DNA from 2 places in the Kitasatospora saccharophila genome. Region 1 is predicted to be linked to the other one. Evidence: riboswitches for the same ligand, from Rfam matches in the RefSeq annotation. Region 1 holds a riboswitch; the other holds the start of a gene.
The links. Region 1 has a riboswitch for glycine ahead of gcvT (glycine cleavage system aminomethyltransferase GcvT). Riboswitches for the same ligand answer to the same signal wherever they lie in the genome.

Region 1 (7,197 bases):
CGGGAAAGCTCGGGTGGGCCGCCGGTCGGGCGGCCGGACGAGCGGGGTCCTGCTTACAGCTCCGGGTAGAGCGGGTGCTTGGCGGCCAGCGCGGTCACCCGGGCCTTGAGGGCCTCGGCCTTGGCCTCGTCGAAGCCCGGCAGCAGGGCCTCGGCGATGACGTCGGCGACCTCGCGGAAGTCCTCGGCGCCGAAGCCGCGGGTGGCCAGCGCCGGGGTGCCGATGCGCAGGCCGGAGGTGACCATCGGCGGACGCGGGTCGTTCGGGACGGCGTTGCGGTTGACCGTGATGCCGACCTCGTGCAGGCGGTCCTCGGCGTCCTGGCCGTTGAGCTCGCTGTTGCGCAGGTCGACCAGCACCAGGTGCACGTCGGTGCCGCCGGACAGCACGGAGGCGCCGGAGGCGGCCACGTCGTCCTGGAGCAGGCGCTCGGCGAGGATCTTCGCGCCCTCCAGGGTGCGCTGCTGGCGCTCCTTGAAGCCCTCGGAGGCCGCGACCTTGAACGCGACGGCCTTGGCGGCGATCACGTGCTCCAGCGGGCCGCCCTGCTGGCCGGGGAAGACCGCGGAGTTGATCTTCTTGGCGTGCTCGGCCTTGGAGAGGATGACGCCGCCGCGCGGGCCGCCCAGGGTCTTGTGGGTGGTGGTGGTGACCACGTCCGCGTACGGCACCGGGGAGGGGTGCAGACCGGCGGCGACCAGGCCGGCGAAGTGCGCCATGTCGACCATCAGCAGGGCGCCGACCTCGTCCGCGACCCGGCGGAACTCGGCGAAGTCCAACTGGCGGGGGTAGGCGGACCAGCCGGCGATGATCAGCTTGGGCTGGTGCTCCTTGGCGAGGCGCTCGACCTCGGCCATGTCGACCTGGCCGGTCTTCTCGTCCACGTGGTAGGCCACCACGTTGTAGAGCTTGCCGGAGAAGTTGATCTTCATGCCGTGGGTCAGGTGACCGCCGTGGGCCAGGTTCAGGCCCAGGATGGTGTCGCCCGGCTGGATCAGCGCGAACATCGCCGCGGCGTTCGCCTGCGCGCCGGAGTGCGGCTGCACGTTGGCGTGCTCGGCGCCGAACAGCTCCTTGATCCGGTCGATGGCGATCTGCTCGACCACGTCGACGTGCTCGCAGCCGCCGTAGTAGCGGCGGCCGGGGTAGCCCTCGGCGTACTTGTTGGTGAGCACCGAGCCCTGGGCCTCCATGACCGCCACCGGGGCGAAGTTCTCGGAGGCGATCATTTCCAGGGTGGTCTGCTGGCGGTGCAGCTCGGCGTCGACCGCGGCGGCGATCTCCGGGTCGAGCGCGTGGAGGGACTGGTTGAGGACCGTCATGAGGGGGTCTCCCGGTCAGGCGCCGGTGAAGGCGGTGTAGCCGTCGGCGTCGAGCAGCTCGTCGGTCGCCTCGACCCGGACCTTGAACAGCCAACCGCCCGCGAAGGGCTCCGAGTTGACCAGGGCCGGCTCGTCGATGACGGCCTGGTTGACCTCGGTGACCTCGCCGGTGGCGGGGGAGTAGAGGTCGCTGACCGACTTGGTGGACTCAAGCTCGCCACAGGTCTCACCCGCGGTGACGGTGTCACCCACCGCCGGGAGCTGGACGTAGACGATGTCGCCGAGGGCGTCGGCCGCGTGCGCGGTGATGCCGACCGTCGACACCCCGTCCACGGCGGCGGTCAGCCACTCGTGCTCCTTGGTGTACTGCAGGTGCGTGGGGTTGCTCATGGCGTCATTCTCCAGGATCGCGGGAGGGGAGGGCGCGGCCGTCCGCTGTGCGGACGAACCGGAAGAGGACTTCCAGGGGTCAGCGGCGCGGGGTCAGCGGGCGCGCTTGTAGAACGGCAGGGCGACGACCTCGACCGGCTCGGCCCTGCCCCGGACGTCCACCGCGACGGCGGTGCCCGGCTCGGCGTGCGCGGCGTCCACGTACGCGATGGCGATCGGCTTGCCCAGGGTCGGGGACGGCGCGCCGGAGGTGATCCGGCCGATCGCGGCGCCCTCGGCGTCCACCACCGCGTACTCGGCGCGCGGGACGCGCTTGCCCTCGGAGACCAGGCCGACCAGCTTGCGCGGGGGGGCGCTCTCGGCCGCGGCGGCGGCCTCCTCCAGGGCCTTGCGGCCGACGAAGGCGCCGCCGTTGGTGGTCTTGTCGAAGCGCACCACCCGGCCCAGGCCGGCGTCGAACGGGGTCAGGTCGGTGGACAGCTCGTGCCCGTACAGCGGCATGCCCGCCTCCAGGCGCAGCGTGTCGCGGCAGGACAGGCCGCACGGGACCAGGCCCTCGGCGGTGCCGGCCTCGGTCAGCGCCGTCCACAGGTGCGCGGCGTCGGCGGGGGCGCAGAACACCTCGAAGCCGTCCTCGCCGGTGTAGCCGGTGCGGGCCAGCCAGACCCGGCGGTCGGCCACGGTGGCCGGCAGCAGGGCGTAGTACTTGAGGCCGGGCAGGTCGGCGTCGGTCAGCTTGGCCAGGATGCCGTTCGCCTCCGGGCCCTGGACGGCGAGCAGCGCGTAGGCGTCCCGGTCGTCGCGGACGGTGGCGTCGAAGCCGGCCGCGCGCTCGGTCAGCGCGTCCAGCACCACCTGGGCGTTGGAGGCGTTGGCGACCACCAGGTACTCGTCCTCGGCGGTGCGGTAGACGATCAGGTCGTCCAGGATGCCGCCGTCCTCGCGGCAGATCATCGTGTAGCGGGCGCGCAGCACGCCGAGCGCGGAGATGAAGCCGACCAGGGCGTGGTCCAGCAGCTCGCCGGCCTGCGGGCCGGAGACGGTGATCTCGCCCATGTGCGAGAGGTCGAACAGGCCCGCCCGGGTGCGGACGGCGAGGTGCTCCTCGCGCTCGCTGCCGTAGCGCAGCGGCATGTCCCAGCCGGCGAAGTCGGTCATGGTGGCGCCGAGCGAGCGGTGCAGCGCGTCGAGCGCGGTCAGGCGGAGGGACACGACAGGACTCCCGGGATCTGGAAACGGGCAGGCTGGGGCGAATCTCCCCATCTGTCGTCGAACCTGAGAGCTTCACCGCCTTCCAACAGGATGGCGGCTTGCACCGTGGGTGGGCGCACGGCGCGGCCGTGTCCACTTTCCAGATCTGCCTCGCCCGGGCGGTAGGGGTGCCTGAGAGATTCCGGGGAGGACTTGCTCCTTCGGCGCCGGTCGCGGCCCAGCGGGCCGTTCCGGCTCTCCCGCGCGGGTTCGAGCGGCCGGTATGAAGTTTGACTTCGAGCGGGCCCATCATGGCACGCCCGGGGCCGCGCGCGGGAGAGGGGTCCGATCACCGGCGCACCCGGGCACCGCGCCGGTGCGCCGGGCCGCCGCACCGGTGCGCCCCCGCGCGCCGCTAACCTGATCGCAACTGCTGACGTGGAGGGGCGACATGGGGTTCCCGCTGGGTGGGGTGCCGGAGGGCGGGGCCTGGCCGGCCAACGAGCTGGAGCGGGTGCTGACGGCCGCGCTCGGCGACCCCGGGGCGACGCCCCGGGTGATCGAGGTGCTGGCCCGCAGCCAGGTGTGGATCCCGCTGCCGTCCGGCACCGCGCCGGACGCCGAGGCGCTGGACCTGCCGACGCTGGAGCTGGCCGGCGCCCCCTACGTGCCGGTGTACTCCTCGCAGGAGCAGTACCTCCGGCACTGCCCGGGCATCCCGTTCGCGATCGCCCCGATGTGGGAGTTCGCCCGCGGGCTGCCGCTGGGCATCGGCATCGCGGTCAACCCGGAGGCGCCGGTGGGCATCCCGGTGCCGCCGGAGGGCGTGGGCGAGCTGCGGCGCGGGCCGCGCGGCGAGGAGTGGGAGGCGCAGGGCGTCACCGAGGGTGCCCGGGTGGCGCTCAAGGAGCCCGAGCCGCACCAGGAGCCGTTCGCCTTCCTGGCCGCCGCGACCGGCGAACTCATGGGCCTGCCGGGCGTGTTGACGGCCCGTCGGGCGCTGGCCCGGGTGGAGGGCGAGCCGACCCTGCTGTACGTCGGCGTGCAGCTGGACCCGGCGGCCCCCGCCGACCCGGCCGAGGTGAACACCGCGCTCGGCCGGGCGCTCGGAACCGCGCCGCCGAGCTGGGGCGTCCACCTGGTGCTGCTCGACCTGGTCGCGGATCCGGTGGTGGACTGGCTGCTGGGGCGGGTACAGCCCTTCTACGTGCGTCCGTGACCGCTGCCGGTCCGCCGGCCCGGTCGGCCGCGCGCGGTACGGCGGCATGACGACCGTCGGGTGCGCCCCATAGGGTTGCCCCGGCACACCGGAGCACGGTGGCGAGCGGACGAGAGAGTAGGGCGGCGACGTGACGGGAGCAGCCGGCGACCCGGGGGCGGTCGAGCACGCCCTCGCAGCGGTCGCACCGGAGCGCTGGGAGGCGTACGAGGGCCTGCTGCGCGCCCTGGCCGGCGGGCAGGTCTGGATGCTGCTGTGGCACGGCAGCCCCGGCAGTCCGGACGCCCAGTACGGGAACATGGACATCGGCGGCCACGGCTACGCGCCCTGCGCGACCTCCCCGGCCCAGCTCGCGGCCAGCGGCTGGACGCGGGCCCACGAGGTGGTCTCCGGGCCGGAGATCGCCGCCTCGCTGTACCGGTCGCGCTGGGGCCTGTGGCTCGACCCGCACCGCCCCGGCGGCGGCGTCGGCGTGCCCTGGGCCGACCTGCGGCGGATCGCGCTCGGCCTGGACCGGATGCCCGCCGGGCCGCTGCGGATCTCCGAACCCCCGGGCCTGGCCGCGCAGTTCTTCGCCGTGCTGGAGCAACAGGCGGGCGAGGTGCGGCCGTTGCGCTCGCTGCGCCGGGCCTGGGTCCAACCCGTGCTGGGCGAGGCGTACTTGGCGATCGGGCTCGACCTGTACGACACCTCGCCGCCGGCCGTGGAGGCGGCCCGGGCGCTGGTGCAGCGGGCCGCCGCGCAGGCGCCCGAGGGGCCCGGCGTGTCCACCGTGATGATGGCCGACGAGTTCGACCCGGTGGCGATGTGGATGTGGGCCAACGCCCGCCCGTTCTTCGACCGGCAGGGCCCTGCGCAGGCCCACCCGACCGGCTTCGGTTACGCAGCGCAACCGCCGGCCGGGCCCACCCAGGGGTGGCCGCAGGCCCCCTGGCCGGGCTACCCGGGCCGTTGAACCTACCCTGACGCTCTACCCGAAAACCCCCGCCCCGGTCTTTTCTCCGGTCGGCGGGGGTTTTTTGCCAGCTTTTGCCAGCTCATGATCTACGCGCGAAACCCCTTGTGCCACCTGGCGTTTTCCCGTCAGTGGCGGGGTACCGCCAGTGCTCCTCTTGACGGACACGTAACAGCTGTGTGAAGAGCGATATGCGACCCGGACGATCTTGCATGCCAACAGATCACAGTTAGGCATCCTTCGTGATCGAGGTCTTCCGCCCGACGCTCCCCATGACGGAGAGTGCTGCGCAATGCGGAGCGCGGCGCCTTCGACCGGAGGCGGGCGCGCCACCGCCGGCACCAGAACCGCCCGGGGCACCGCCCCGCACGGGCACCCGGCAAGCCTGCTGTCCCGGCTCCACCCGTTCGTGTCGTCCGCACCACCCGCACCACGCACTGCCTGCTCACCACGCACTGCCTGCTCACCACGCACTGCCTGCTCACCACGCACCGCCTGCTCTTCACGCACCGCACCGCACCGCAGCACGCACCGCAGTCCGCAGCACCGCCCCCCGCGCACGGCACCGTCGGCCCACCACGGCCCGGCGGTGTCCGGGGCACCCGCACACCCGCAGCACGGCACGCCGGCACCACCGCACCTGCCCCAGGCAACTCCGCACCGCACGCGACTCCGTAGACCGGCCACCGCCGGCGAGGGGGACGGAACGACTCATGACCACACCCATCGACACCTCCGGCCCGGCGGCCGGCGAGCAGCCCGACGCTGCGTCAACTCCGGCTCCGGCCAAGCAGATCGAAGGCCGCTCGCCGGGGCGCATCGCCTGGAGCCGGCTCAAGCGCGACAAGGTCGCGCTGGCCGGCGGCGCCGTCGTGGTCCTGCTGGTGCTGGCGGCGGTCCTCGCCCCGGTGCTCACCGCACTGTTCGGGCACCCGGTCGACGAGCCGCACCCGGACCAGATCGACCCGGACCTGCAGATCCCCAAGGGCGCGTTCGGCGGCATCAGCAGCGAGTTCCTGCTGGGCGTCGACACCCCGTTCGGCCGCGACGTGTTCTCCCGGGTCCTCTACGGCGCGCAGATCTCGCTGCTGGTGGCGCTCGGCGCGGCCGTGCTGTCGGTCACCATCGGCGTGGTGATGGGCGTCATGGCCGGCTACTTCGGCGGCTGGGTCGACTCGGTGATCAGCCGGATCATGGACGTCCTGCTGGCCTTCCCGCAGCTGCTGTTCAGCATCGCGCTGGTCTCGGTGATGCCCACCTCCGCCTTCGGCATCCCGGACAAGTGGCTGCGCGTCGCCGTCCTGGCCGTGGTGATCGGCTTCTTCGGCTGGCCCTACATCGGACGCATCGTCCGCGGCCAGGCCATGTCGCTGCGCGAACGGGAGTTCGTGGACGCCGCCCGCAGCCTCGGCGCCGGCCGCGCCCACATCCTGTTCCGCGAACTGCTGCCCAACCTGGTGGCGCCGATCCTGGTCTACGCGACCCTGATCATCCCCACCAACATCCTGAACGAGGCGGCGCTCAGCTTCCTCGGGGCCGGCGTCCGGCCGCCCACCCCGTCCTGGGGGCAGATGCTCTCGGACGCGGTCAAGATCTACCAGGCCGATCCCATGTACATGGTGATCCCCGGTCTCGCCATCTTCATCACCGTGCTCGCCTTCAACCTCTTCGGTGACGGCTTGCGTGACGCTCTCGACCCCAAGGGCAACTGAGCCCGCAACTCTGGAGGTTCCCCGACCCATGAAGCGAAACAGGACGCTCGCCGCGGCCGCCCTGGTGGCGGCCCTCGCCCTCACCACCGCGGCCTGCGGCGGCAAGGGCAGCTCCGGAGGCGACAACGCCGGTGCCAAGAAGGGCGGTGCTGCGGGCTTCAACGCCGCCGTCGACAAGGTGGTGAACCCGTCCGAGAAGAAGGGCGGCACCCTCAACCTGTGGAGCAGCACCGACGTCGACTCGCTCGACCCCGGTCGCGCGTACTACGCCTCGGTGTGGAACTACGAGCGCTTCTACACCCGCACCCTGCTGGCCTACGACGGCAAGCCCGGCAAGGCGGGCCTGGAGCTGGTGCCCGACCTGGCCGCCGCCAAGCCCGAGATCTCCGCCGACGGCAAGACCTACAC
Region 2 (7,197 bases), on a different contig from region 1:
GGCGTGGACCGGGCGCTGCTGGTCAGTCAGACCTTCCACGTCCGGCGGGCGCTGGCGCTGTGCCGGGCCGCCGGGATCGACTCGTACGCGGTCGGGGTGGAGGAGTGGCACGACACCACCTGGAAGTACGGCGGGCTGCGGGAGATCGGCGGCGCGGTGAAGGCGGCGGCGAACGTGCTGCTGCGGCCGGACCCGACGCTGCTGGGGCCGCGGGAGGACGGGGTGGCCCGGGCGCTCGCGGACGCGGGGGAGGACGGGGACCCGGGCGGGGGAACGGGCGGGGACGCCGACGCGGGGGCCGGCCCGAACGGGTAGGCGGCGGGAATGTCAGTGCGACGCGGGATGATCGGACGGTGCGGACCGTGCCGAGCATCATCCACCTCGACATGGACGCCTTCTTCGCCGCGGTGGAGCAGGCGTCCAAGCCGAGCCTGCGCGGCAAGCCCGTCATCGTCGGCGGCCTGGGCGGGCGCGGCGTGGTCTCCACCGCCTCCTACGAGGCCCGCAGGTTCGGCGTGCACTCGGCGATGCCGATGGCGCAGGCCCGCCGGCTCTGCCCGAACGCGGCGTTCCTGACCGGCCGGTTCGACGCGTACCGGGCCAACAGCGAGATCGTGATGGCCCTGCTGCGGGAGCGCTCCCCGCTGGTCGAGCCGCTCAGCCTGGACGAGGCGTTCGTCGACCTGGAGGCCGGGCCGTACGGGCCCGCGCTGGCCGCCGCGACCACGCCGGCCGAGGGGGCGCAGCTGGTGCTGGCGGTGGCCGAGGACCTGCGGGCGGACATCGTGGAGCGCACCGGGCTGACCGCGTCGGTCGGCGTGGCCGGGTCCAAGCTGATGGCCAAGATCGCCTCCGAGCGGGCCAAACCGGACGGGCTGGTGCTGATCGAGCCCGGCTCCGAGCGGTCGGTGCTCGCCCCGATGCCGGTGCGCGCGCTGCCCGGGATCGGTCCCGCCACCGAACAGGCGCTGCGCCGGGCCGGGTTGACCACGGTGGCGGACCTGGCGGAGGCCGGGTTCGAGGAACTGGTCGGGCTGCTCGGGAAGGCGCACGGCGCGGGCGTGTTCCAGATGGCGATCGGCTGGGACGAGCGGCCGGTGGTGCCGGACCGGGACGCCAAGTCGGTGTCGGTGGAGGACACCTTCGAGGTCGACCTCGCCGACCGGGAGCGGATCCTGCAGGAGATCGAGCAGCTCGCCGCGAGGTGCGTGCGCCGGCTGCGGGCGGCCGGGCGCTCCGGGCGGACGGTGGTGCTGAAGGTCCGCCGGTTCGACTTCTCCACGCTGACCCGCTCCGAGACGCTGCGCGGGCCGACGGACGACGAGGAGGTGGTCGCGGCGACGGCGCGCCGACTGGCGACGCAGGTCGACGTGACGGGCGGGGTGCGGCTGCTGGGCGTCGGCGTGGCCCAGCTCGCGGACTACACCCAGGAGGACCTGTTCGCCCAACTGGAGCGGGAGGAACGGGAGTCGGGCACGGCGGCGGTGGTCGAGGAGACGGTCGAGGAGGTGGTGCGGGTCGACCCGGCGGCTCGCCGCTGGTGGCCCGGGCAGGACGTGACGCACCGCGAGTTCGGGCCCGGCTGGGTGCAGGGCAGCGGGGTCGGGCGGGTGACGGTGCGCTTCGAGACGCCGTACTCGGGGGTGGGCCGGGTCCGGACGTTCGCGGTGGGCGACGAGGAGCTGGAGGCTTCGGGGGCGCTGCCGCTCAGGTCTCCGGCGGGGGAGGGGACCGGGTGAACGCGGTGGCGGGGGGCGGTTCCCCGCGGTGCCGGGGCGGGTGGACAGCACGGGTCCCCCGCACCGATGCCCTTGGTGCGGGGGACCCGTGGCTGCTCGCGTGTGTCCAGGACGCGAGGGACGCCGTCAGGCGTCGGTCTTGGTGAGGGCCGGGGCGGCCTGCTCGGCGGGGAGGACGGGGGCGGGCCGGCCGGCGCGGATGGCGAACGGGACGGCGGCGGCGACCAGGCACATCGCGCCGGCCACCCAGAAGGCGTTCTGGTAGGCGCCCTCGGTGGGCAGCTGCACGGGGAGCGGCAGCTTGAGGGTGTTGCCGGTGAGGATCGCGCTCATCACGGCGGTGCCGATCGCGCCGCCGACGGTGCGCAGCACGGCGTTCATGCCGTTGGCGATGCCGGACTGCTCGGCGGGGACGGCGCCGTTGATGTAGGCGGGCATCGCGGCGTAGGCCAGGCCGACGCCGAGGCCGAAGACCGCGGAGGAGAAGTAGAGGTCGAACTCGGCGCCGTGGCGCAGCGCCAGGTAGGCCATCGAGACGGCGCCGAGGAAGCCGCCGAGGACCAGCGGGAGGCGGGGGCCGCGGCGGGCGATCAGCAGGGCGCCGAGCGGGGCGGCGACCATCGAGCCGATCGCGGAGGGCAGCAGCATGACGCCGGCGTGCAGGACGGTGGCGGTGAAGCCGTAGTGGGCGAGCTGCTCCGGGGTCTGCGCGAAGTTGCTGATCACCATGAACGAGCCGTACATGCCGAAGCCGATCAGCAGGCCGGAGAGGTTGGTGAAGGCGACGGCGGGGCGGGCCATCATCGACAGGTCGACCAGCGGGTGGGCGACCTTGGACTCGACGAGCAGCCAGACCAGGGCGATCACCGCGGCGGCGGCGAACAGGCCGAGGGTGCGGGTGGACGTCCAGCCCCAGTGGTTGCCCTGGCTGACGGCGATCAGCAGGGCGGAGAGCCAGCCGGCCAGGGTGAGCGCGCCGAGCGGGTCGGCGCCGCCCTCCTTGTCGGTGACCGGGTCGGCGGGCACCCGCAGGACGACCAGGGCGACGGCGACCAGGCCGAAGACCAGGCCCATCCAGAAGATCGACTTGTAGCTCCAGTGCTCCAGCAGCAGGCCGGTGGCGACCAGGCCGAGGCCGGAGCCGACGCCCATCGAGGCGGAGATCGCGGCGACGCCGCCGGTGACCCTGTGCCGGGGCAGCTCGTCGCGGACGATGCTGATCGCCAGCGGCAGCACGCCGCCGCCCGCGCCCTGCAGCACCCGGGCCACCACCAGCCAGGTGAAGGAGTGGGTGCCCACCGCGAGGGCGGAGCCGAGCACCAGGCCGGCCAGCGAGACCAGCAGCATGGGCTTGCGGCCGCGCAGGTCGCCGAAGCGGCCCAGCAGCGGGGTGAGGACCGCGGCGGACAGCAGGTTGGCGGTCATCAGCCAGGTGACGCTGGAGCCCGAGACGTTCAGCTCGCGGGCCAGGCCCGGCAGGATCGGGACGACCGCGGTCTGCACCACGCTGAACGCCAGCATGGCCAGGATCAGGGCGGGCAGGACCCGGGCGCTGGTGGGCTCGCTGGCCGTGGGGGCGGGCTGTGGTGCCTCACTCACGGGGACTCCTCCGACAGGTTGCTTCAGACAGGCGATAGTGCATGAACTGAAGTAACGATGTCGGGAGATGCTTCAGCATGTCAAATATCGATTGGTGAAGTTTTGGCAAAGCGCCCGGCCCCGGCCCGCCGGAGCGGACCGGGGCCGGGGCCGGGCGACCGGGGCGCCGTCAGGAACGCAGCGGCTCCGGACGGGTGTGCTCCGGGCCGCCGTTCGCGGCGGCCTGCTGGGCCCGGGCCGCCGTCGGCGACTGCGGCTGCGCGTTCCACGGCTGGCGCTGCTGCGGCGCCTCGCCGTCCCCGCCCGCACCGGAGGTCGCGTCGTGCACCTCCACCTGCTCGCGGCGCAGCTCCTCGCGGACCACCTCCTCCTCGGTGTACCGCTCCACCACCAGGCGCACCCGCTCGATCGGCGCCAGGTACTTGCGCACCACCGGGCGCTCCTCGTGCAGGGTGACCTCCTCGACCGCCTCGGCGATCTCCTGCTCGCTCAGCGCCGCCCGCTCCGCGTCCGACACCGGGATCCGCTCCACCCGCACCCGCTCGCGCACCACCGGCACCCGGCGCTCCACCTGCTCGGTGGTCACGTACTTGCGCAGCCGGGTGGTGCCCACCTCGTGCCACTCGGTGCTGATGTCGATCCGCTCCTCGCGGCAGGTGATCTCCACCGGCGCGGTCGGCTCCACCGCCGCCCGGCCCTCGGGCTGGGCCTGGTGGGGTTGCGACTGCGACTGGGACTGTTGGGCGTCCTGCCGGGTCGGCGCGGGCGCCGCCTTCGCCGTCGTGAAGGCGGCCGGGGCGGGGGCGGCGGTGGCAGCGGCGGCGGCCGGATCCGCGGCGGCGGGCGCGGGCGCGGGCGCGGGGGCCGGGGCCGGGGCGGGTGAGGGGGAGGAGGCGAGGGTGCCGAAATCGCGGTCCACCGCGGGCTCCTGGCGCTGGTGCTCCTTCGCCCCCGCTCCGGCCGCTCCGGCCGCTCCGGCCTCCGCCGCCTTCGCCGCCGGGGCCGCGGGCTCCGAGCCGGCGTCGCCGCCGGTGTCCAGCCCGTAGTAGCGGTACAGCTGCAACTCCTGGGCGGGCGAGAGGTGCTGGCCCACGCCGAAGTCCGGGGACTCCTTGATCAGCGACTTGTCGTACGGGACGCGCAACTCGTCGCCCGCGAACTCGCTGGTGGTCAGCGGGACGAAGGCGTCCCGGCCGAAGATCCCCGTGCGGACGGCCGCCCACTCCGGCTCGCCGGTGGCGTCGTCCAGGTACACCTCGTCGACCGTGCCGATCTTGTCACCGTTCCGGTCGACCGCCTTGTGCCCGATCAGGTCGCGCGGATCGATATCGGTCTGCACGCTGTCCTCCAGTCCTGCCGCTCCTCAGGGATGTCCGGGAGGCGGTCGGAGGAGCCTGCCGGGCCGCCACTTCACACCAAACGTCACGTAACGGACGGCGGCACTCCGGACACCGCCGTCCGGGGCAGATCACAGGGCCGCACCGGTGATCCCCGAGGCCCGCGCTGGTAACCTCGGAGGCGACCGCCGAGCCCGCTCGGGAGAGTCCCGACCCCGCCGGACAGGGGGGTGCGGGACGCCGAAGGAGCAACCCCTCCCCGGAATCTCTCAGGCATCCGTACCGAGCGAGAACAGGTCACTCTGGAAAGCAGGGCAGGACCGTCGGCACCGGAGCCGGCCGTCCCCGCCCTCGCCGACGGTGCAAGCCGTCCGGGCCCCGGCCCGGACGCGTGAAGCTCTCAGGTACCGATGACAGAGGGGGAGGCTGACGGGTTCGCCCGCGCGCCCGGCTTCCACGGCAGTCGGTCGGCGTGCGTACCACCGCCGGTCCGCGACCAGGAGGCCCGACCCCCATGAACGCCCAGCCGACGCTCAGCGACCTTGAGCAGGCCAGCCCCTTCGAGCACCGCCACATCGGCCCCGACAGCGACGCCCAGCAGAAGATGCTGGCCCAGGTCGGCTACGCCTCCCTGGACGAGCTGTCCGACGCCGCCGTCCCCGACGCCATCCGCAGCCTCACCGCGCTCGGCCTGCCCGCCGGCCGCAGCGAGGCCCAGGTGCTCGCCGAACTGCGCGAGCTGGCCGGCCGCAACCAGGTCCTCACCTCGATGATCGGCCTCGGCTACTACGGCACCTTCACCCCGCCGGTCATCCTGCGCAACGTGCTGGAGAACCCGGCCTGGTACACCGCCTACACCCCGTACCAGCCCGAGATCTCGCAGGGCCGCCTGGAGGCGCTGCTCAACTTCCAGACCGCGGTCGCCGACCTGACCGGCCTGGACACCTCCGGCTCCTCGCTGCTCGACGAGGGCACCGCCGCCGCCGAGGCGATGGCCCTGGCCCGGCGCGTCACCAAGAACAAGCCCGGCGTCTTCCTGGTCGACGCGGACACCCTGCCGCAGACCGTCGCCGTGATCGAGACCCGCGCCGAACCGACCGGCGTCGAGGTCGTCACCGCCGACCTCTCGAACGGCATCCCCGCCGAGATCGCCGAGCGCGGCGTCTTCGGCGTGCTGCTCCAGTACCCGGGCGCCTCCGGCGCGGTGCGGGAGATCAAGCCCGTCATCGACCAGGCCCACGGGCTCGGCGCCGTCGTCGCCGTCGCCGCCGACCTGCTCGCCCTCACCCTGCTGCGCTCGCCCGGCGAGCTCGGCGCCGACATCGCCTGCGGCACCTCGCAGCGCTTCGGCGTCCCGATGGGCTTCGGCGGCCCGCACGCCGGCTACCTCGCCGTCCGCGCCGAGTACGCCCGCAACCTGCCCGGCCGCCTGGTCGGGGTCTCGGTCGACGCCGACGGCAACCGCGCCTACCGGCTCGCCCTGCAGACCCGCGAGCAGCACATCCGCCGCGAGAAGGCCACCTCCAACATCTGCACCGCCCAGGTGCTGCTCGCCGTGATGGCCTCCATGTACGCCGTCTACCACGGCCCCGACGGCCTCGCCGACATCGCCCGCCGCACCCACCGCTACGCCGCCGCGCTCGCCGCCGGCCTGCGCGCGGGCGGCGTCGAACTCGCCCACGACGCCTTCTTCGACACCGTCACCGCGGTCGTCCCCGGCCGGGCCGACCAGGTCGTGGCCGCGGCGCTGGCCGGCGGCGTCAACGTCCACAAGGTCGACGGCGACCGGGTCTCGGTCTCCTGCGACGAGACCACCACCCGCGAGCACCTGGCGGCCGTGTTCGCCGCGTTCGGGGTCACGGCGGAGATCGCCGAGGACGCGGACGCGCTGCCCGCCGAGCTGCTGCGCGAGGACGAGTACCTCACCCACCCGGTCTTCCACAGCCACCGCTCCGAGACCGCCATGCTGCGCTACCTTCGCCGGCTCTCCGACCGCGACTACGCGCTCGACCGCGGCATGATCCCGCTGGGCTCCTGCACCATGAAGCTCAACGCGACCACCGAGATGGAGCCGATCACCTGGCCCGAGTTCGGGCAGCTGCACCCGTTCGCCCCGGTCGAGCAGGCCGAGGGCTACCTGACGCTGATCCGCGGGCTGGAGCAGCAGCTGGTGGAGGTCACCGGCTACGACGCGGTGTCGATCCAGCCGAACGCGGGCTCGCAGGGCGAGCTGGCCGGCCTGCTGGCCGTCCGGGCGTACCACCGGGCCAACGGCGACACCCAGCGCGACGTCTGCCTGATCCCGTCCTCCGCGCACGGCACCAACGCGGCCTCGGCGGCGATGGCCGGCATGCGGGTCGTCGTGGTCAAGACGCTCACCGACGGCGACGTGGACGTCGAGGACCTGAAGGCCAAGATCGAGCAGCACCGCGAGCAGCTGGCCGTGCTGATGGTCACCTACCCGTCCACCCACGGCGTGTTCGAGACCGAGATCACCCGGATCTGCGAACTCGTCCACGAGG

Region 2: another riboswitch for glycine. It lies ahead of gcvP (aminomethyl-transferring glycine dehydrogenase); the one in region 1 lies ahead of gcvT (glycine cleavage system aminomethyltransferase GcvT).

Annotation. Positions count from the first base shown of each region.
Region 1 covers NZ_BAAANS010000021.1:47,232-54,428, reverse strand. The annotation lists gene ABD345_RS17065 (serine hydroxymethyltransferase) at 54-1,322, opposite strand; gene gcvH (glycine cleavage system protein GcvH) at 1,338-1,712, opposite strand; gene gcvT (glycine cleavage system aminomethyltransferase GcvT) at 1,806-2,975, opposite strand; glycine riboswitch at 2,966-3,073, opposite strand; glycine riboswitch at 3,074-3,176, opposite strand; gene ABD345_RS17050 (enhanced serine sensitivity protein SseB) at 3,355-4,122, shown strand; gene ABD345_RS17045 (enhanced serine sensitivity protein SseB C-terminal domain-containing protein) at 4,253-5,077, shown strand; gene ABD345_RS17040 (ABC transporter permease) at 5,791-6,789, shown strand; gene ABD345_RS17035 (ABC transporter substrate-binding protein) at 6,818-7,197, shown strand, end outside.
Region 2 covers NZ_BAAANS010000040.1:68,138-75,334, reverse strand. The annotation lists gene ABD345_RS26540 (SanA/YdcF family protein) at 1-315, shown strand, start outside; gene ABD345_RS26535 (DNA polymerase IV) at 354-1,739, shown strand; gene ABD345_RS26530 (MFS transporter) at 1,866-3,338, opposite strand; gene ABD345_RS26525 (PRC and DUF2382 domain-containing protein) at 3,508-4,677, opposite strand; glycine riboswitch at 4,865-4,970, shown strand; glycine riboswitch at 4,973-5,099, shown strand; gene gcvP (aminomethyl-transferring glycine dehydrogenase) at 5,190-7,197, shown strand, end outside.